DNA from 3 places in the Mesorhizobium sp. M0983 genome. Region 2 is predicted to be linked to each of the others. Evidence: predicted binding sites of a transcription regulator. Region 2 holds the regulator's gene; each other region holds the start of a gene.

Region 1 (7,425 bases), on a different contig from region 2:
ATGGCGTTGTTCGCAGTCGCCGGGGCGTCGATCCTGTCAGTCTTCGGCATCACCCTGCCGGCCTTCCGCGTCGCCGGCGGCTTTCTGCTGTTCTTCATCGCCTTCGAAATGGTGTTCGAGCGCCGGCAGGACCGCAAGGAGAAGATCGGCGATGTCGCCATCACCAGGGACATGATCCACAACATCGCCGCCTTTCCGCTGGCGATCCCGCTTATTGCGGGTCCCGGCGCGATTTCGGCGACCGTCCTGCTCTCAAGCTCGTTTCAGGGTTTTAGCGCGCAGACAGCACTTGTCGGCATCATCGCGATCTGCCTTGTCATCACCTACCTGGTGTTCGTGCTGTCAGAGCGCATCGACCGTATCCTCGGCCAGACCGGCCGTTCGATCCTCACGCGGCTGCTTGGCGTCATACTGGCGGCGCTCGCCGTGCAGTTCGTCGCCGACGGCATCAAGGCACTGATGGCGACGTAGGAACCGCCCTACTTCGCCGTCTCGATCACTTCGAAGTCATGGGTGATCACGGCGGTCTTGGCCATCATTGCCGAGGCCGAGCAGTATTTCTCGATCGAAAGCTCGATCGCGCGCTTTACCTTGTCGTGCGACAGCGCCCGGCCTTTGACGACGAAATGCATGTGGATGCGGGTGAACACCTTGGGATCGGCTTCTGCACGGTCGGCATCGAGTTCGACGACGCAATCTTCGACCGCCTCGCGCCCCTTTTCCAGGATATGGACCACGTCATAAGCCGAACAGCCGCCGGTGCCGATCAGCACCAGCTCCATTGGGCTCGGCCCCGGCGTCTTGCCCTCCGGCCCGAACGCAGTGCCTAGCACCAGCTTGTGCCCACTGGCGGACTCGCCGACGAAAGTGCGCTCCTCGACCCATTTGACCCTTGCTTTCACTGATCCGTCCTTTCACCGCTCAAACGCACAACGTCCCGAAAATCCAAGACAGATTTTCGGGACGCCATTTCGTGGCCAAGGTGCTGGCGCTTTTCGCCGCAAGGGCAGTCCGCCCCGAGAAATCAGAACGGGATTTCGTCGTCCAGTTCGCGCGACGAACCACCGCCGGTGCCCTTGTTGGCGCCACCGCGATTGAAACTTTCGCCCGGGCCGGACTGGCCGAAATCGGACCCGCGGCTGGCACCACCACCGGCATAGTTGCCGACCTGGCCGCCGCCCTCGCCCCGTGCATCGAGCATCTGCAGCTCGCCGCGGAATTTCTGCAGCACGATTTCGGTCGTATAGCGGTCATTGCCGGTTTGGTCCTGCCACTTGCGCGTCTGCAACTGGCCCTCGACGTAGACTTTCATGCCCTTCTTCAGATACTGCTCGGCCACCTTGGCGATCTGATCGTTGAAGATCACGACATTGTGCCACTCGGTCTTTTCCTTGCGCTCTCCGGACGTCTTGTCGCGCCAGCTTTCCGACGTCGCGATGCGGATGTTGACAACCGGGTCACCCGAATTCAGGCGGCGGATTTCAGGGTCCGCCCCGAGGTTGCCCACCAGAATGACCTTGTTGACGCTACCCGCCATGATACTTCTCCGCGCTCATCCGAAACCAGATTTCTGTCGCTGCACCTTACAGGCTATGGATAAGCCCTGCCTGCCGTCGCTGCCTTTTCCCACAACGTTTTTGTTCTCTTTTCGTTCTATAGTACAGGCCCTGCACTGTCAATAGTTGTCAGTAAGAAGTAGTGTCTTGGCGTCGAATTTCCACAGACCATGGGATCGAGGCGAACGCATGAAGACGGTCGCGCATGACGATCAGCCGCAAGAAGAATGGCGGGCGGGGGTAAAGACCCGAATGCATGTCTCGGCCCGCAACGGCGCAACTCAACTTTGCATATTCGAACAATGGGTCGAACCAGCGGTTGGCGCCCCGACACATTGGCACCCGGTCGAGGAAGTGCTTACCGTCATCGCTGGCAAGGCCGAGATGTGGATCGACGAAGAGCATGTCGTCTTGACTGCCGGACAGTCGCTTGTTGTTGCCGCGCGCAGGCGACATGGCTTCCGAAACGTCGGCTCCGAAATGCTTCATATCCATGCCGTGCTCGCGTCACCAGTTTTCGAGGCGACGTTCAACGGATCCCCTGACATGGTGAGACGCTGGCTTCCAGCGAGTTTGTAAAACCTCGCCCGTCTTAAAAAACACCGCCTGTCTTAAAAACACGGCTTGCCAAACCGATAAGTATCGACTTATGCTTTTGACATGATCGAAGCAGAGATTTTTCGGGCACTGGCCGATCCGACGCGTCGCGCCGTCTATGAGCGGCTCGCCGGCGGCGAGATGACGGTGTCGGAACTGCGCACTGGCATGCCGGTATCGCAGCCGGCGGTATCGCAACACCTCGCCGTGCTGCGCGGCGCCGGCCTCGTGGTCGAGCGCCGGGCCGGTCGCAACGCCTATTACCGCGCCGATCCGAAGGGGCTTGCGCCACTGCTCGGCTGGATCGAACGCTACCGCGCGTTCTGGCCAGAGCGCATCGAAAGGCTCAAGACGGTTTTGAAGGACATGGACCAATGACCAGCCGAGGCAAAGAACGCGCGGAAATGGCGGCAGACAAGATCGAGTTCGAGTGCGAGCTGCCGGAGCCGCCGGAAAAGGTGTGGCGGGCGCTGACGGTGCCGGACCTGCTCGCGGCCTGGATGATGCCGAACGACATTGAACCAAAGATCGGTAGCCGCTTTGCCTTTAAAGCGCCGGAGGCGCCGATCGAATGCGAAATCCTCGACGCCGATCCCGGACGGCTGCTGCGCTATTCCTGGCGGGAACGGCCGGCGCCCGGCGATACGCAGGCGCCGCACGGCAGCCCGGTGGACAGCCCAATGGACGACAGCCCGGTGGACAGCATCGTCACCTTTACGCTCGATCGCACCGTTTCCGGCGGCACGCATCTGCGCATCGTCCATGATGGTTTTGCTCGGGCAGCGATGCCGGAGATCGCGATGGCAGGCGCCGGCTGTCGGCTTTCGTTTGAAGCGCGCAATCCCAGGCACAAGCAGATCGCCGCCAACATCCCGCGCCTCTTCCTGCGCGCGGCCTGAACGACAATAGTCAACGGAGAGAAACGATGAGCGGCCTTGCCAATCTGGTGCCGATGGTGATCGAGCAGTCGAGCCGCGGCGAACGCGCCTTCGACATATTTTCGCGGCTGCTGCGCGAGCGCATCGTCTTCATCAACGGCCCGATCGACGACGGCACCTCGGCGCTGGTCTGCGCCCAGCTTCTGTCGCTGGAATCCGACAATCCCGACAAGGAGGTCTCGCTCTACATCAACTCGCCGGGCGGCGTGGTGACCAGCGGTTTCGCCATCTACGACACGATGCAGTACATCAGCTGCCCGGTCTCCACCGTTTGTATGGGCTTCGCCGCCTCGATGGCCTCGTTCCTCTTGATGGCGGGCACGCCGGGGCGGCGCATCGCATTGCCCAACGCCAGCATCGTGCTGCATCAGCCTCTCGGCGGTTTCCAGGGCCAGGCCTCCGACATCCAGCGCCATGCCGAGGGCATCCTTCGCACCAAGCGGCGCATGACCGATCTTTACGCCCAGCATTGCGGCCGCACCTACAAAGAAGTGGAACGCACGCTCGACCGCGACTTTTTCATGACCGCGCAGGAGGCCAAGGATTGGGGCCTCGTCGACCATGTTTTCGACACTCGCAAACAGGCCGCGTGAAGCACCTTCGAAGCGATATAAGGGCCGGCAACTTTCAGCGCCGCCGGTCTGGCTTCGGCGCTATCGCCGCACTATAGTCAGGTGATGACCGCCAGCCGTTCACCCAGCCTATACCTTGCCATTGCCGCCATTGTGGGCACGAACATGCTGGTGGGCACGGCATTTGCCCAAGATAATTCGACGTCGGCGCAAAGGGGCGCCCTGCCCGGTGTGACCAGCGACTATCGCATCGCCGAGCCAGCGCTGCAGCCCGAGCCCGACGGGGCGGTTCCCAGCAGCGGCTACGGCACATTCAAGATCGGCGATACCGAAGTTCGGATTTCCGGTAGCATCACCATCGATGTCGCCACCGGCGGGATCAGGCCTCCCAGCCGCTAAGTTCGCCTGGTATGCACCACAAATGTGCGCTTCAAACGAACAGCCCCGCCATTGCTTGTGCAACTGACGGGGCTTCTTGGATCTAAAATCCAAATTGCCGGGAGTGTACTGCCGGCTTTTTATTTCGGATGCTTCGCGGCATTCAGCCGACGATCCGACTAGCAGTCTCTGATTGTTGTGGGGATCGGCAAGTCAACGTTGGCAGATAGCGCAAAACGCCTGACCTGGCCACTTATACCTGCCGCGGCTCCAGCGACACGTGGAGCCTCAAGGAACTATCCGGTGGAGTCATGCCTCTGCACTCCTTCTGTTCATTGTGACTGTCGTCGTCGAAGCGCTCATCGCATAACCCGCGGCGTCTCGCAGGCTAGCCCCAGGCCGCGAGGCCATCGAAAGACGGCCGGCTTCGTTGACGTTTGGAGTCTGCCCCCGTGACGCATGGACGTCAACCTTGAATAGCCGATTACCGAAAAATGTGATCGCGAGACGCTTTGTGAAGCCGGCTGTACGGGCAGCTTTTGTCAGGAGCGTGTTCGGCCTTTGTTCTTTCCGCTTGCCCGTTCGCGCGAAAGGCGGTTAAACGCTTTGGTCGAGAGTTGTGGCGTCTCTCGAAAAGGCGGCGAAATTACCTACATAGGGGATGGTCGGGAAAACCCGCCCATCCCACGAATTCCAGATTCTGAGGCGGCGACCGGCGATGGCCGACCATAAATATCTCTCCATTCGCGGGGCACGCGAACACAATCTGAAGAATGTCGATCTCGACCTGCCGCGTGACAGCCTGATCGTCATGACCGGGCTGTCGGGGTCCGGCAAGTCGTCGCTTGCCTTCGACACCATCTATGCCGAAGGCCAGCGCCGCTATGTCGAGAGCCTTTCGGCCTACGCACGGCAATTCCTCGAGATGATGCAGAAGCCGGACGTCGACCAGATCGACGGCCTGTCGCCGGCCATCTCCATCGAGCAGAAGACCACCTCGAGGAACCCGCGCTCGACGGTCGGCACCGTCACCGAGATCTACGATTATATGCGGCTTTTGTTCGCCCGCGTCGGCATCCCCTATTCGCCGGCCACCGGCCTGCCGATCGAGAGCCAGACGGTTTCGCAGATGGTCGACCGGGTGCTTGCGGTCGAAGAGGGCACCCGGCTGTTCATCCTGGCACCGATGGTGCGCGGCCGCAAAGGCGAGTACCGCAAGGAACTGCTCGAGCTGCAGAAAAAGGGTTTTCAGCGCGTCAAGGTCGACGGCGTCTTCTACGAGATCGCCGACGTGCCGGCGCTGGACAAGAAGTACAAGCACGACATCGACGTCGTCGTCGACCGCATCGTCGTGCGCGGCGATCTGGCGACGCGGCTCGCCGATTCCATCGAGACCGCGCTGAAGCTGGCCGACGGGCTGGCGGTGGCGGAATTTGCCGACAAGCCGCTCGACGCCAGCCAGACCGGCGAGGATTCGGTCAACAAGTCGAAGAACGAGACGCATGAGCGCATGCTGTTCTCGGAAAAATTCGCCTGCCCGGTGTCCGGCTTCACCATTCCCGAGATCGAGCCCAGGCTGTTCTCGTTCAACAATCCGTTCGGCGCCTGCCCGACCTGTGACGGGCTCGGCAGCCAGCGCGCCATTGACGCCAGCCTGGTCGTGCCCGACGAGAATGTCTCGCTGCGTGCCGGCGCCGTCAGCCCGTGGGCGAAGTCGACCTCACCCTATTATGCGCAGACGCTGGAAGCGCTGGGCGTTGCCTATGGCTTCAAGCTCGGCGACAAGTTCAAGGATTTGAGCGAAGAGGCAAAGCAAGCGATCCTGCACGGCACTGGCGAGCGCGAAATCGCCTTCCAGTATGATGACGGGCTGCGCTCCTACAAGACGACCAAGACCTTCGAGGGCGTCATCCCCAATCTCGAGCGCCGCTGGAAGGAAACCGAATCCGCCTGGATGCGCGAGGAGATCGAGCGCTTCATGTCGGCCACGCCCTGCCCGGCCTGCCGCGGCTACCGGCTGAAGCCCGAGGCGCTCGCAGTCAAGATCGCCGGCAAGCACATTGGCGAGGTCACCGAGCTGTCGATCCGCAAGGCTGACCAGTGGTTCACCGATTTGCCTGCTTCGCTTAACGACAAGCAGAACGAGATCGCAGTGCGCGTGCTCAAGGAAATCCGCGAGCGGCTGCGCTTCCTCAACGATGTCGGTCTCGACTATCTGACGCTGTCGCGCAACTCCGGCACGCTGTCGGGCGGCGAGAGCCAGCGCATCCGCCTCGCTTCGCAGATCGGCTCCGGCCTGACCGGCGTGCTCTACGTGCTCGACGAGCCGTCGATCGGCCTGCATCAGCGCGACAATGCCCGCCTGCTCGACACGCTGAAGCATCTGCGCGACATCGGCAACACGGTCATCGTCGTCGAGCACGACGAGGATGCCATCCTGCATGCCGACTACGTCGTCGATATCGGCCCGGCCGCCGGCATCCATGGCGGTCACATCATCGCCCAGGGCACACCGCAGCAGATCATGGCGACGCCCGCCTCGATCACCGGCAAATATCTGTCGGGCGAGCTCGAAGTGGCGACGCCTGCGGTTCGGCGCGAGGCGAAAAAGAACCGCCGGCTGAAGATCGTCGGCGCGCGCGGCAACAATCTGAAGAACGTCACCGCTGAAATCCCGCTCGGCACGTTTACCGCCGTCACCGGCGTGTCCGGCGGCGGCAAGTCGACCTTCCTGATCGAGACCTTGTTCAAGGCGGCGTCACGCCGCATCATGGGCTCGCGTGAGCATCCTGCCGATCACGACCGCATCGAAGGGCTGGAATTCCTCGACAAGGTCATCGATATCGACCAGTCGCCGATCGGGCGCACCCCGCGCTCCAACCCTGCAACCTATACCGGCGCCTTCACGCCGATCCGCGACTGGTTCGCCGGCCTGCCGGAGGCCAAGGCGCGCGGCTACCAGCCGGGCCGTTTCTCGTTCAACGTCAAGGGCGGCCGCTGCGAGGCCTGCCAGGGCGACGGCGTCATCAAGATCGAGATGCATTTTCTGCCCGACGTCTATGTCACCTGTGATGTCTGCCACGGCAAGCGCTACAACCGCGAGACGCTCGACGTGCTGTTCAAGGGCAAGTCCATCGCCGACGTGCTCGACATGACGGTCGAGGAAGGCGTCGATTTCTTCGCCGCCGTGCCCGGCGTGCGCGACAAGCTGGAGACGCTGAAACGGGTCGGCCTCGGCTACATCCATGTTGGCCAGCAGGCGACGACTTTATCGGGCGGCGAAGCGCAGCGCATCAAGCTCGCCAAGGAACTGTCGCGCAAGGCAACCGGCAAAACGCTCTACATCCTCGACGAACCGACCACCGGCCTGCATTTCCACGATGT
Region 2 (7,425 bases):
GCCGCCGGCTGGAGCGGAGCGGCATCGCCACTTTTCTGGTCGGTGAGAGCCTGATGCGTCAACAGGACGTGGCCGCTGCAACGCGCCTGCTTTTGACGGGCAAGGCGCCGGCAGAGGCGATCTGAGGATGGCGGCCGCCCTCACCCATCTTGGCGCGCGCGGCGAAGCCAACATGGTCGATGTCGGCGACAAGGCTGAGACGGTGCGCACGGCAGTCGCGGAGGGCTTCGTGTCGATGCGGCCCGAGACCCTGGACATGATCCTCGCCGGCGATGCCAAGAAGGGCGACGTGCTCGGTACCGCGCGTATCGCCGGCATCATGGCGGCCAAGAAGACGCATGAACTGATCCCGCTCTGCCATCCACTGCTGCTGACCAGGATATCTGTCGATATCGAGCCGGACGCAGCTTTGCCCGGCCTGAAGGTCACAGCATTGACCCGCGTCACGGGCAAAACCGGCGTTGAGATGGAGGCCCTGAGCGCCGTCTCGGTCGCTTGCCTGACCATCTACGACATGGCCAAGGCGGTCGACCGCGCCATGGTCATCTCCGGTATCAGGCTGGTTGAAAAGACCGGCGGCAAATCCGGCGACTACAAGATCACCGAAGATGGGGTCACCGAGGCAGGCCGCTGATGGCGCTGGTCCCAGTTGCTGAGGCGCTCGAGCGCCTGTTGGACGGCGCAGCTGCACTGCAGGGCGAACGCGTCGCGCTGCTGGATGCCGCCGACCGCGTGCTGGCGGAGCCGGTTGTGGCGCTCCGCACTCAGCCGCCGTTCAACGCCTCCGCCATGGACGGCTATGCCGTGCGGGCGGCTGATATCGCGTCCTTACCAGCAAAGCTTTCGGTGGTCGGCATGGCGCCGGCCGGAAGCGGCTTTGCCGGGACGGTGCAGCAGGGGCAGGCCGTCCGTATCTTCACCGGCGCGCCGCTTCCCGAAGGCGCCGACACCATCGTCATCCAGGAGAACGTCCGCGATCTCGGCCGCGGTGTCGTCGAAGTGACGGAGCCGACGGTGCAGGGGCGAAACATCCGCCGCCTCGGGCTCGATTTCGCCAAAGGCGACGTCCTGCTGCACAAAGGCCGCCTGCTCGACCCGGCGGCCTTGTCGCTGGCGGCATCGGCCAACCACCCTGAGGTCGGCGTGGTCAAAAGGCCGTTGGTCGCCATCATCGCCACCGGCGACGAATTGCTGCCGCCGGGCAGCGAGCTTGGCCCCGACCAGATCATCTCCTCCAACGCCTATGGTGTCGCCGCCGCCGCACAGTCGGTCCGTGCGCGAGTGCTCGACCTTGGCATCGCGCCGGACCGCAGGGAGGCGATCGCTGCGCTGGTGGAAAAGGCCGTGAAGGCTGGCGCGAACGTCATCGTCACGCTGGGCGGTGCCTCGGTCGGTGACCACGATTTCGTCCATGACGTGCTGACCGGGCAAGGCATGACTCTCGATTTCTGGAAGATCGCCATGCGGCCGGGCAAGCCGCTGATGTTCGGGCGGCTGGGCGACATTCGCTGCATCGGCTTGCCCGGCAATCCGGTGGCGAGCCTGGTCTGCACCCAGCTCTTCCTGAAGCCGCTGCTGGCGCGGCTCGGCGGCCGCGCCTTTCAGCAGGATATGCGTGAGGCACGGCTCGGCGCTGCCATGCCGGCCAACGATCTCAGGCAGGATTATGTGCGGGCTGTTGTCAGCGCTGACGCCGGCACGCTCGTGGCGACGCCGTTCAGCATCCAGGATTCCTCGATGCTGAAAATGCTGGCCGATGCCAACGGGCTGATCGTCCGTGCGCCGTTCACGCCCGCCGCGGCGGCGGGCGCCGCTTGCGACGTGCTGATGCTACGCTGAACCTGCCTCACTCCGAGATCAAGGTCCGGGTCAGCGGATGGTCTGGATCGGCCAAACCGTCGATGATGTTGAAATGATGCCGGTCAGGCTCGACCACCGAACTGGTCGCGGCACCCAGGCCGATCCAGATGTTGGCCAGCAACGCGCTCTGGCGCAGGAATTCGGCGCGCTCGCCGCCGCCGGCCCAGCAGGTCAGGCGGGCCTTGTCCATCGGGCGCAGCAGCACCGGGCTTTCGGCCTGCGCCTCGGCCTCATCGATCGCCAGCGTCTCGTTCATGCCGGTGCGCATGATCGGGCGCAAATCGTGCACACCCGAGATCGATACGACATGGCGAATGCGCCGGACAATTTCGGGCGCCAGCGGCGTCGTCGTCGTAACCATCCGGCTAACAAGATGGCCACCGGCCGAGTGTCCGGTCAGCATCAGCGGCCCTGCGACCATCCCCGCCGCCTTGCCGATCGCCGCGCCGACTTCCTTGACGATGCCGCCAATGCGCATCTGCGGACAGAGCGTGTAGGACGGCATCGCCACGGCATAGCCGCGATCAACAGCGCCAGCGGCAAGATGCGACCAGAAACTCTTGTCGAATGCCATCCAGTAGCCGCCATGGACGAACACCACGAGCCCCTTGGGCTTGGTGGCCGGCAGGAAAAGATCGAGCCGGTTGCGTGGGCCATGGCCATAGGCCATGTCGAGCCGCGCCCGGCCCTCGGTCGAAAGCACGTCGCGAAAAACCCGCGCGGGCTCGACCCAGGCCGCCGGCCAGCGATCGCTGCCGGCTATGTTGGCGCCGTTGGCATAGGCGTTGTCCCAATCGGCAATGTGACGTTCGAACACCCTGCGCCCTCCCCTGGCAATATGGCCTTGCAACGAGCGTGAGCATCGCGCGGGGCGTCGTCGCCAGCCTCACGATTCCAGCTCTCGCATCAATCTCAAGTGACAGCCGCCTTGATGGCGAAGCGCGCATCCTTCCACGCACCGGTGCGCAGGATGTCCTCAAGCACTTCGACGGCCTGCCAGACATCGGCATAGCCGACATAGAGCGGGGTGAAGCCGAAGCGCATGGTCGATGGCGCGCGAAAATCGCCGATCACGCCACGTTCGATCAGCGCGCGCATGATCTGGTAGCCATGCTCGTGCATGAATGAAATCTGGCTGCCGCGTTTTTCCCCGTCGCGCGTGCTTTCGAGCGTTAGCCCGTAAGTGCCGCACTTTGCCTCGACGAGCTCGATGAACAGATCAGCCAGCGCGATGCTCTTCTTGCGCACCGCCGTCATGTCGACATCGTTCCAGATGTCGAGCGCGCCCTTCAGCGTGCGCATCGACAGGACCGGCTGGGTGCCGCACAGAAACCGGCGGATGCCGGTGCCGGCCGCATAGCCTGGCTCGAAGGCGAAGGGCCGTGCATGGCCCCACCAGCCGGTGAGCGGCTGCTGGATGTCGGCAAGATGCCGCTCAGCCGCATAGATGAAGGCAGGCGCGCCCGGTCCGCCATTCAGATATTTGTAGGTGCAGCCAACGGCAAAATCGGCGTTTGCCGTGTCGAGCTCGACTGGCATCGCACCGGCGGTGTGGCAGAGATCCCAGACGATCATCGCCCCGGCTTCCTGGGCCCTGCGCGTCAGCGCCGGCATGTCGCGCAGTTCGCCCGACTTGTAGTTGACGTGGTTGACCAGCACCACGGCGGTGCGTTCGTCGATCAGCTCTTCGATGCTCGGCGCGTCGACCCCCGAGAGGCACAGCAGCGTATCTTTTCGCGTCGAAACCACACCCTCAGCCATGTAGAGGTCTGTCGGAAAACTGTCGCCCTCGGCGACGATGACCTGCCGCTCCGGCCGCATGGCCATGGCGGCGTGCAGCAGCTTGTAGATGTTGACCGATGTCGTGTCGCAGACCACCGTCTGGCCGGCCGCGGCACCGATCAGGCGCCCGAGCTGGTCGCCGAGTTCGAGCGGCATGTTGAACCAGCCGGCCGTGTTCCAGGCGCGGATGAGATCATGCGCCCATTCTTCGGTCGCTGCCTTGCTCAATTCATCGAAAGCTGCACGCGAAGCGGCCCCTAGCGAATTGCCGTCGAGATAGATCACTCCTTGCGGCAGCACAAAGCGGTCGCGCATCGCGCGCAGCGGATCTGCAGCATCCATCGCCCTTATGGCAACGAGATCGCGAATTCCTGTCATGATTTGTCTGCTCCCCCAAGATTCACCGCAACGCCGGACACGCATCGACGGCATCCATCGGTCACGAGCGGTTCTCCATTACCTGGTATCGCGCAGCAAGGCTCCACCGGCGACAAGTTGCCTGACCACGCGGTGGAAACCAGGAGCCAAGCCAACCCAAGGTTGGCGTTTTGAGTTCGTTTCGTTCACGGTGCATTGACCAAACCGCACAGTCGATACGGCTTCAATTCCGTGCCCTTTGCCGGCTGACGGCCGATACCAGTGCCGCCTTCTGGGAACCCAGAGGCCGCAAACGAAAGCAGAATCAAGGCGATGACGCCCGCGGCGGTGAAAATGCAGCGTTCCGGTTTGGTGAGTGGTATCGTTTCCCGAGCCCTAACACATTCATTAAACTTTAAACAGTTGCGGAACACAACTGGAACAGATAGTGTTTGTTCTGGGTTTGTTTTCTGATTCTGTTGGGGGTCGCTATGCTGACACGCAAACAACACGAACTGCTTATGTTCATCCACGAAAGGCTGAAGGAAAGCGGTATCCCGCCCTCCTTCGACGAGATGAAGGAAGCGCTCGACCTGGCTTCCAAATCGGGAATCCACCGGCTGATTACGGCGCTGGAGGAGCGCGGCTTCATTCGCCGTTTGCCCAACCGGGCCCGTGCACTGGAGGTGCTGCGCCTGCCCGATTCGATCGCCCCCGGCCTAAATGCGGCACGCAAGTTCTCGCCGAGCGTCATCCAGGGCAGTCTTGGGCAAGGTCCTCGGCAGGGCAAGCCGACATCGTCGCGCATGCCTGCAGCCGGCAATGACGACGATGTCGTCGCCGCCGTGTCGATCCCGGTGATGGGCCGCATCGCCGCCGGTGTGCCGATCGATGCCATCCAGCACCAGACGCATTCGATCTCGGTGCCGCCGGACATGATCATGGGCGGCGAGCATTATGCGCTGGAGGTCAAAGGCGATTCGATGATCGAGGCTGGCATTTTCGACGGCGACACGGTGATCATCCGCAATGCCGATACGGCGAGCCCCGGTGAGATCGTGGTGGCACTGGTCGACGAGGAAGAAGCGACGCTGAAGCGGTTCCGCCGCAAGGGCGCCTCGATCGCCCTGGAAGCCGCCAATCCGGCCTACGAGACGCGCATCTTCGGACCAGACAGGGTCAAGGTGCAGGGCAAGCTCGTTGGGCTGATCCGCCGCTACTGAGCTGCGCCCTTGGCGCCGGCTTTTGGCTTGTCGGCTCTGCGGTATGGCGGCATGCCCCGCGCCGCGCGGGAAAATTTCCGCTGCACGTGCCAGGGCCGGTATGATTTTTCGACGGCGAAGCGGATTTCGGCGCGTGTTGCCGCTTGTGGATCGAAATAGACGGCCGCACTTCCCGCGCGCGCCAGTTGCCGTTTGGTGACGACGAGGACCAGCCGGTCGTAGTAGCAGGGATTATGGGCGGTGGCGTCGTCGATGACGATCAAGCTGGCAAAGGCGCAGGCTGGCCGTGCAGTATCGCGGTCATTGGCTAGCGCGATGATCGCGCCGGATGGATGCCTGGCAAGGCAGAGACCGTCCGTGCAAATGAACGGCATGCCCGGCGGTAAGTCGGCCGGATCGGCAATGTCGAATTGCGGATCGTTCTTTCCAGGTGTTTCCGGCGCGACGATAGCCTCTGATGTGAGCGCGCGTTTCCAGTTGTCGATGGTGAACTCATTCGGGCGTGCCCGGTTGACCGCGAGTTCACCGCTGCCGATCGGCAGCGCGACGAGCCGTGCGTCCTCCGAGATCAATACATCGGGTACGCGCGTCTGCGTTGTCGTTAGCAAGCCGGCGAGCGCAAAAGGAAGGGCCACGAGCCGCAACCAGGTCGTCGCCATGCTGGCAATGACGAGGGCGATCGTCACCAAAAGGACAGATCTCAGCGAAATCAGCCCGACCGCATCGATCGGCGAGCGCTCGGAGATCCACCCGGACAGGGCGATCATCGCCGTCAGCCCCTTGCCCATCACGTAGAGGAAAGGCCCATCCGCGCCGAACGGCATCGCCAGCGCACTGAGGACGGCGAAGGGCATGACGACCAGTGAGATGATAGGCATGATGGCCAGATTGGCGAACAGGCTGAGCGGCGCCACGCGCTGGAAATGCCATATGGCGAAAAGCGCCGTGGCGCTCCCTGCAATGATCGAGGTCATCGCCAGGCCGCCCATGCCCAGCAGTACCTTTCTAGTGGCAAAGCGTAGCGGCGACCGCCGGGGCGGCGGCGTGGTGGCCCCGCCGGCGCGGTAATCGGACCAGCCTGCATAGGCGCCGACAAGGGCCGCCGTCGCGGCGAAGGACATCTGGAAGCTCGGACCGACCACCTCGTGCGGCGACACCAGAATGACCGCGATGGCCGAGATCGCCAGGTTGCGCATGGTGAGCGCGGCCCGGTCGAACAGCACGGCGATAAGCATCACCGCCAGCATGATGAAGCTGCGTTCGGCCGCCACCACAATGCCGGAAAAGACGAGGTAGGCCGCAATCGAAAAAAGCGCGGCGGCCGCGGCATATTTCTTGACCGGCCGTCGCGATGAGAAATCGGGAAACAACGCAAAGGTGCCGCGTAGCAGCGCCATGATGGTGCCGGCGACCAACGCCATATGCAGCCCCGAGATGGAGATGATGTGATAGATGCCTGTACGCCGCATCGCTTCGTTGATCTCCTCGGGAATGCCGGCGCGCACGCCGACGATCAGCGCAGCAGCAATCTCGCCCTCGGCGCCGCCGATGCGGCTGCGGATATGGTCGGCGATGGATTCGCGCGCGTCTTCGATCGAGGAAGAAAGCCGCGCGGCAAGCGGCATGCTGCCCGACGACACGACTTTCGGATTGCCGAGAAAAAAGCCGCTGCCGCCGATACCGGCGAAATAGCTGTCGAAGGAGAAATCATAGCTGTCGGGCCGCACCGGCCCGGTCGGCGGCAGCAGCCGCACATAGCCGGCGATCTCGGAACCGGCGGTCAGCTCAGCCGGTATTTTCATCGCCGAAACGCGGACCCGTTCCGGCATGTAGCGCAGTGTCGGCCTGGCGGTTGAGATCACATCGATCGTCAGCCTGATGCGGCCGCTCGCCATGGGCTCGAACGATACGACGCGACCCGTGAGGCGCGTTGAGATTTCGGAACCGAGCATATGCGTTCCGACACGCCAGGTCTCGACCTTGGCGGCAAGCACGCCAAGCGCGCAGAGCAACGCCGCCATGAAGCACAGGCGGGTTCTGGGCCACGACCGCGAGGCGACGGCACAGAGGGCTGCCAAGGCGACGATTGCGATCGGCTGTGGAAAGGCCGGCTCCACCGCCAGCGCAAAATATACGATCACCCCGCATGCGAGGAACACCGGCACCAGCAGGAAGGCAACCCCACGGTCGAGCTCCAGGCCGA
Region 3 (7,425 bases), on a different contig from region 2:
GATACTCCGGTGGTGGCGGCCCTTCTTGCCGGCGTCAATCCATTCGACATGACGGCGGAACAGATGGACAAGGTTGCGGAGAAACTGCGCGAGCAGCGCCCGCTGCTCTCGAACTACACCACCGACATGACATCGGTTGAACAGGCGCTGGCGAGCGGGCAGTTGGTCGCCGCCATGACCTGGAACGCATCGGCCACGTCGCTGAAGAAGCAAGGCGTGCCTGTCGAGTTCATGAAGCCGAAGGAAGGCATGCTTACCTGGGCTTGTGGTTTCGTCATGCTCAAGGATGCAAAGAACGTCGACCTCGCCTATGACTTCATCAACAGCCGGCTGGAAACGGACTCAGGCAAATACCTGATCCAGGCCTACGGCTATGGCAGCTCGACCAGGTCGGCTTTCGCTGCCGTGCCGAAGGAGGAGCTGGAGAAATTGCAGCTGCCGTCCGATCCGGAAGTGATGCTGAAGACCACCATCTTCACCGGGCCGATGAAACAGAATGATGAACTCGCCAAGATGTTCGAGAAGGTCAAGGCGGGCGGCTGAGCCTGCTTCTTCCTTCTCCCCTTGGGGAGAAGGTGTCGCCGAAGGCGACGGATGAGGGGTGTTCCAGATGGCACCGACGGCACTCCGCCCAACACCCCTCATCCGTTTCGGCGCTTCGCGCCTATCCACCTCCTCCCACAAGGGGAGAAGGGGAAACCTTACCAAACAAGGACGAACGAATGGACATGCTGGACGAAGCGGCTGAGAAGCCGAAGGACGACGCCGACGTCAGGGTCGGCCGGCGCGTGCGGGCGCTAAGGCTGGAGCGTAATCTCTCGCTGGCCGAACTTGCAGCCAAAGCCGGCGTCTCGATCGGAGCGCTGAGCCAGATCGAGCGCGGCATGTCGTCATTGCGGGTCCGAGTGATCTGGCCGCTCGCCGCCGCCCTCGACATCGAGCCGTCCGCGCTGATCGCCGACGGCAACGACGCCGGCAACGATCTTTATTGTGTGCGCGCCAACAGCCGGCGGCAGATCCCGGTCAAGTCGGAAGGCATTGCCAAGGCACTGCTGTCGCCGCCGGCCGCTACGCTGACCGGCATGCTGGTGACGGTGGAGGCCGGTGGCGGCACCGCCGAAGCCTACGCCCATGCAGGCCATGAATTCGGGTTCGTCCTTTCGGGCGAGGTCGAGCTGGTGGTCGATTCGACCAGATACGGCCTGAAGGCCGGCGACAGCTTCGCCTTCAAGAGCACCTTGCTGCATGCCTTCCGCAATCCGGGCAGCGAGCGCTGCCAGATCCTGTGGGTCAACACGACCAAACCGTCCGAGGTTCGCGATGGCGCCTGATCCGCTCGTCCGGCTGGACAAGGTCTCCAAGATATTCCCCGGCAGCATCGTCGGGCTCGATGCCGTCGATCTCGATATTTCGCGCGGCGAGTTCCTGACCCTGCTCGGACCATCCGGCTGCGGCAAGACCACCAGCCTGCGGGTCATCGCCGGCTTCGAAAGCCCGTCGAGCGGCAAGGTTCTGCTCGAAGGCCGCGACATCAGTGCGCTCAGGCCCTTCGACCGTCCGGTCAATACCGTATTCCAGGACTACGCGCTGTTCCCGCACATGAACGTCGCCGAAAATGTCGGCTTCGGCTTGTCGCTGCGCAAGCTCTCCGGTGCCGAACAGGCAAAGCGCGTCGGCGCAGCGCTCGACATGGTCGGCCTTGCTGAAAAGCTCGGCGCCCGCGTGTCCGAATTGTCGGGTGGCCAGCGCCAGCGCGTCGCGCTTGCCCGCGCCATCGTCTGCGAACCGCGCGTGCTGCTGCTCGACGAGCCGTTGTCGGCGCTCGATGCGCATCTGCGCGAACAGATGCAGGTCGAATTGAAGCGACTGCAGTCGCGCCTCGGCACCACTTTCGTCATGGTCACGCACGACCAGACCGAGGCGCTGTCGATCTCTGATCGCATCGTCGTCATGAACAAAGGCCGCATCGAGCAGATTGCGCCGCCGGCGACCCTCTACGACCGGCCCGCCACCAAATTCGTTGCCAGCTTCATCGGCACGATGAACCTTCTGCAGTCGCGCTTCGTCGGCCGTGACGGCGAGCGCTTGCGGTTCGCCGCCGGCGCCCTGCCGCTGGAAGCGGTTTCGGAGACGGGCGAACTGCCTGGCGAGGGCACGGTGCGCACCATCGGCGTGCGTCCGGAGGACCTTTTGGCGACGACAGAGGCCGCGGCCGGTACTGCACCGGTGCGGGTGAACAGCATCGTCTTTCACGGCCGCACCTTGCGCCTTCATGCAGAGCTGGGGCAGGGGACACAGGTGGTGATCGACGCGCCGCGCCGGGCGGAGGGTTTTCAATTCAGCGTCGGCGACGTGGCGCATATCAGCCTGCGCCGTGGCGCCAACTGCCCTATGCTGTCCAGCTAGGCAACGGCCGCGAATACGCCGACCGGGCGATCCACGATTTCCTCGAGATCAAGGGCATCATCGGCTACGGCGCCTGAGCCATCAACATACGGCCGACCGAAATGTGGTTGCGAGCATTGATGCTGCCAGCACCAGCGCTCGTATCATTTCCGTTGATTTGTTCTCTTTTTGTTCTATTCTGCTTGGCTGGGCGGGAATGGCTTTTTAGAGGAGCAATGACATGAATGAGCTGCCCGCATTCAGGATCACCGAAAACGGCCAAGCCGTTTTCAACTGGCAGGAACTGGATCGGCGCTGGAACGACCGACTGTTCTTCGCCATTCTTCTTGAAAGCACGATCGCCGTGCCGCTTGCACGCCGGGCAGCCGTCTGGCGGCGAGAATCGGGACTGCGAGGGCAAGCGTTTCCGGCAGAACGCCTGCACATCTCGCTTGTTGGGCTCGGCGATTATGATGGACTGCCGGAGGAATTGGTCGAAATCGCCCGCCACGTCGCCTCGATGGTCCAGGCGAAACCGTTTGAGGTGTCGTTCGATCGGTTGTCGGCTTTCGGCGGCGGTGCGTTGGTGCTGCGTGGCAGCGACGGCGTCCCGCCGCTGCAAGCGTTCTGGCGCAATCTTACCGCCCTGATCGCCGACAGCCCGCTGAAGCCCTTTGTGGGGAGCTCCTTTGAACCTCATGTTACATTGCTTCGTGACAAATTGCGGGTTCAAAGGGTTCGAGAACGGGCGATCGAACCCATCAGCTGGACCGTACGTGACTTTGTGCTCATCCGCAGTCTGATCCGGCAAGGCCGGTACGAAGAGCTCGGGCGCTGGCGGTTGAACGGCCACGACGATTCCGTGGCCGCAATGTGAGCCAAGCCAGGGTCCCCTCAGATCGTCTTGACGTAGCCCGCCAACTGATCCGCCACCGTGCCCCAGCCGTCGTAAAAGCCCATCTCCTCGTGGCTGTTGCGCGTGGCTTCGTCGCGGTGGATAGCGGTCGCGGTGTAGCGCGTCGCCTCGCCCTGCGATTGCAGCGATATGACGGCTGTGATGAATGGGTCGCCTGACGGCCGGTAGCCGGGCAGCAGCGCATCGGTCCACACCAGCCGCTCGTTCTGGACGATCTCGAGGTAGCAGCAACGCCTGTCGTTGACCTCCTTGCCGTCGGGCGACTGCATGCGGGTGCGGAACAGACCGCCGGGCCGCAGGTCGATCTCGCAATCGGTGATGATCCACGGCTTCGGCGTGAACCATTGGCGGACATGCTCGGGCTTCGTCAAGGCCGTCCACAGCAGTTCTCGTGGCGCCTCGATCGTCCGTTCGAGCACGAGGTCGAGCTTCGGATCGGGTTGAAAAAACGCGACCATATTCATCTGTCTGTCTCCTTGAGTTTCAGCACGTAGTCGTCGAACTGGTCGAGACGGCGCTCCCACAGCTCACGCTGCTCGGCCAGCCAGCTTTCCGCGAGCTTCAGCGGCTCCGGCGCAAGCCGGTAGGTCCTGACGCGGCCGGCCTTCTCCGAACGCACCAGCCCGCAGCCTTCCAAAACCCTGAGATGCTCGATGAAGGATGGCAGGGCCATCTCGAACGGCTGGGCAAGCTCGCTGACCGAGGCGGGGCTTCGGTTCAGCCGCTCGACCACGCGCCGCCGGGTCGGATCGGCGAGCGCACGGAAAATGCCGTCGATCGGTGGGGGGCTTTCGGTCTGCAGGCTCGTCATGGTCATTTCCTTGCCTCGGCCATTCCGCGTGACCAAAATTAGCTCGGGACAATAGTTAGGAAAATTCCTTACTATTGGCAAGCGCAAAAATCACGGATGCCTGGCAAGGCAGCTGGAAAAGTGAGAGGCACGGTTTTAGGGTGCCATCAGATTCGACCGATCCGAGGAAGCGTTTTGACGATCACCATGTACGGCATCACCAATTGCGATACGGTCAAGAAGGCGCGTTCCTGGCTGGCGAGCCATGATGTTGCCTATCGCTTTCACGATTACAGGGCAGACGGGCTTGACGCGGATCGGCTGAACGGCTGGTCAGGCAAGGTCGGCTGGGAAATCCTGCTCAACAAGGCGAGCACGACGTTTCGCGAACTGTCGGAGGAGGACAGACTGGGTCTGGACGAGAACAAGGCCAAGGCGCTGATGCTGGCCAAACCGACGATGATAAAGCGACCGGTGCTGGAACTTGGCGACAGGGTTCTCGTTGGCTTCAAGCCTGATGTTTATCAGCAGGCGGTGAGTGGGAAATAGGACCGACCCGCCGCGATCCGTCGCGCCCCCTCTGTCCTGCCGGACATCTCCCACTCTAGTGGGGTGATTGGATGTCACTTCGGCGTTCGCTAGTCTCCAAAGAAGGGCGCTTTCGGCGAAGCTGCCAATCTCCCCCCCTTGGGGGCCCACGAGGGGGAGATGTCCGGCAGGACAGAGAGGGGTGCTGTCCCGCCGGCGTGACTAATTGTTCTCACGCAAATAGCTAGCCAGTGCCACCGCATTGTTGTGCGCCTCGTCATGGGCGCCGTAGAGCAGCGTCACCTTGCCTTCACGGAGCAAGGCGCGCAGTTCCGCCACCGCCTCGCCGTTCCGTTCGAGCTCATCGCGGTATCGCCGCTGGAACTCCGCCCAGCGCGCCGGCTCATGGCCGAACCATTTGCGCAACGCGTCGCTTGGCGCGATGTCCTTTAGCCAGGCCGTCAGCGCCGCGTCCTGCTTGGCGATGCCGCGCGGCCATATGCGATCGACGAGCACCCGCTGCCCGTCATCGGGCGCCGGCGGCTCATAGATGCGCTTGACCGCGAGCTCCATTGCCAACTCCGCATGGGCCAGCAGGCGCCGATGCTTGCTGGCCTTCGCTTAGCGATCCCGGGCCTAAACCCACTCGCCCTTGCGCATCACCGGCACGCGGCTGCCGTCCTTGTGGATGCCGTCTATGTCGATCTTGTCGGAGCCGATCATCCAGTCGATGTGGATGAAACTCTTGTTGCCGCCGCGCGCCGCGATCTCGTCCTGGCTGAGCGAGGCGCCGTCGACGAAGCACTTCGAGTAGCACTGGCCGAGCGCAATGTGGCAGGCGGCGTTCTCGTCGAACAGCGTGTTGAAAAACAGCAGCCCGCTCTTGGCGATCGGCGAGGAATGCGGCACCAGCGCCACCTCGCCGAGACGGCGCGAGCCTTCGTCGGTGTCCAGCACCTTTTGCAGCACATCCTCGCCCTTCGTGGCCTTGGCCTCGACAATGCGCCCCGCCTCGAAACGCACCGCAATGCCGTCGATCAGCGTGCCCTGGTAGGACAGCGGCTTGGTGCTGGTGACATGACCCTCGACGCGCCTTGCATGCGGCGTGGTGAAAACCTCTTCGGTCGGGATGTTGGGGTTGCAGGTGATGCCGTTCTTGGCGGTCGAGGCACCACCCATCCACTCGTGGCCTTCGGCCAGTCCGACGGTCAGGTCGGTGCCGGGGCCGGTGAAATGCAGTGCGTGGAAATTGTGGCCGTTCAGCCATTCGGTGCGGCTCTTCAACGCCGCATTGTGCGCCGTCCAGTTGCCGATCGGGTCTTCGACGTCCACCCGCGAGGCCGCAAAGATGGCGTCGGCTAGCTTGGCCACGGCGACGTCTTCGGCGTCGTCCGGGAAAACCTGCTTGGCCCAGGCCTGATCGGGATAGGCGACGATGTTCCAGTTGATATCGAAGCCGGTGATCTTCTCCAGCGCCGGCTGGTAAGCCATCGAATTCGCCTTGTTGGCACGCGCCACCTTTGCCGGGTCCTGAGAAGAAAGCAGCGACGGATCCTCGCCGCGCACGGCAAGCCTCGCCGCATTATTGGCGAAGGCTTTTGCCATGCCTTCAAAGAGCCAGCCGGCGGCGCGGTCGAAGCCGGCGTCGGCGCCGTAGCGGAAGCGCGCCAGCGTGATCTCGTCATCGTTGAAGATCGGCGTCACCAGGCCCGCACCTGCCTTGTAGGCGTGCTCGACGATCCGCCGCGTCAGAGGCAGCGCGGCGATAGACGAGGTCAGCACCAGATCCTGCCCCGGCTGCAATTGCAGCCCGACCTTGACGGCGACCTCCGCCAGCCTGTCGAGCTTCACCGGGTCGATGCTTGCGGAAACGCCGCGCGAATGTGTGGTCATGATCCTGCCTGCCGTGATTGGGGACTGTGTCTTACATAGACCGGCGCTACCGACCTTTCCACTCTGATGACGCCGGCAGCCCTAGGCCGTGAACTCATAAATTGGGGAAGACTGGGATCGGTGGGAAACGGACGCTCCGGACTTCCTGTACTGGGCGGCTTGGATAGGTGCCATGGTCGTCGAGGTCTGACGACCCTTATTTCAACCGCACTCAGTCGCGGTAGCGCAGCGTTTCCAGCACGAGTGCGAAAGCCGGCGAGTGTTGGCGCCGGCTTGGATAATACAGGTGATATCCCGGCCGAAGGGGGCACCAGTCCTCAAGAACACGCACCAGGCGACCCTGTTCGAGTGGGTAGGTCACCAGATCCTCGGGCAGATAGGCGAGCCCGAATCCTTCAAGGCTGGCCTGACAGATCATCGCGAGGGTGTTGAACGCGGCGTGTCCTTGAACGCGCACCTTCAACTCCCGCCCCTCCTTGCGAAACTCCCACGGTGCACAGCCGCCTGTGGGCAGTCGCAGGGGTATGCACGCATGATCGGCAAGGTCTTCAGGCGTGACCGGACGGGAGCGGCTTGCGAAGTATGAAGGCGCTACCACAACCGCCATGCGGAAGTCTGGCCCAACGCGCGCCGAGATCATGTCCTTGTCCACCTGTTCGCCAAGCCGTACACCCGCATCGAAGCGATCGGCCGCAATGTCTGCCAAGCCGTAGTCGTGGATAATCTCGACCCTGATGTCGGGATAGTCGCGCATGAGCCCGACCATGGCGGGCCAGATGATGGTCTCGCCGGCATGCTCCACCGTGGTGATCCGGACTGTGCCGGCCGGCTTGTCGCGCAGGGCGCTGAGGGCGGCAATCTCGCTTGCGATCTCATCTAACTTGGGAGCGATGCTTCGAAACAGGCGATCCCC

What was found. Region 2 encodes LexA, which represses DNA repair genes until DNA is damaged. Its sites were predicted from a motif close to TGTTCNNNNTGTGTTCNG; they were not measured.
Region 1: NKH71_RS26140 (single-stranded DNA-binding protein) is a predicted target of LexA. The motif match lies at 1,639-1,656, and genes of this name have one in related genera.
Region 3: NKH71_RS11370 (2'-5' RNA ligase family protein) is a predicted target of LexA. The motif match lies at 2,565-2,582, and genes of this name have one in related genera.

Annotation. Positions count from the first base shown of each region.
Region 1 is NZ_JAMYNH010000019.1:33,660-41,084, reverse strand. It holds gene NKH71_RS26150 (MarC family protein) at 1-471, shown strand, start outside; gene NKH71_RS26145 (OsmC family protein) at 480-902, opposite strand; gene NKH71_RS26140 (single-stranded DNA-binding protein) at 1,025-1,537, opposite strand; gene NKH71_RS26135 (cupin domain-containing protein) at 1,746-2,135, shown strand; gene NKH71_RS26130 (ArsR/SmtB family transcription factor) at 2,217-2,531, shown strand; gene NKH71_RS26125 (SRPBCC family protein) at 2,528-3,052, shown strand; gene NKH71_RS26120 (ATP-dependent Clp protease proteolytic subunit) at 3,079-3,684, shown strand; gene NKH71_RS26115 (hypothetical protein) at 3,769-4,062, shown strand; gene uvrA (excinuclease ABC subunit UvrA) at 4,760-7,425, shown strand, end outside.
Region 2 is NZ_JAMYNH010000018.1:83,674-91,098, forward strand. It holds gene trpC (indole-3-glycerol phosphate synthase TrpC) at 1-125, shown strand, start outside; gene moaC (cyclic pyranopterin monophosphate synthase MoaC) at 128-634, shown strand; gene NKH71_RS25865 (molybdopterin molybdotransferase MoeA) at 634-1,839, shown strand; gene NKH71_RS25870 (hormone-sensitive lipase) at 1,847-2,677, opposite strand; gene kynU (kynureninase) at 2,773-4,020, opposite strand; gene NKH71_RS25880 (hypothetical protein) at 4,206-4,532, opposite strand; gene lexA (transcriptional repressor LexA) at 4,491-5,222, shown strand; gene NKH71_RS25890 (ComEC/Rec2 family competence protein) at 5,216-7,425, opposite strand, start outside.
Region 3 is NZ_JAMYNH010000005.1:12,956-20,380, forward strand. It holds gene NKH71_RS11355 (ABC transporter substrate-binding protein) at 1-543, shown strand, start outside; gene NKH71_RS11360 (cupin domain-containing protein) at 723-1,331, shown strand; gene NKH71_RS11365 (ABC transporter ATP-binding protein) at 1,321-2,406, shown strand; gene NKH71_RS11370 (2'-5' RNA ligase family protein) at 2,627-3,262, shown strand; gene NKH71_RS11375 (SRPBCC family protein) at 3,280-3,759, opposite strand; gene NKH71_RS11380 (ArsR/SmtB family transcription factor) at 3,762-4,112, opposite strand; gene NKH71_RS11385 (ArsC family reductase) at 4,287-4,640, shown strand; gene NKH71_RS11390 (DUF488 domain-containing protein) at 4,842-5,198, opposite strand; gene NKH71_RS11395 (aminopeptidase) at 5,256-6,512, opposite strand; gene NKH71_RS11400 (LysR family transcriptional regulator) at 6,724-7,425, opposite strand, start outside.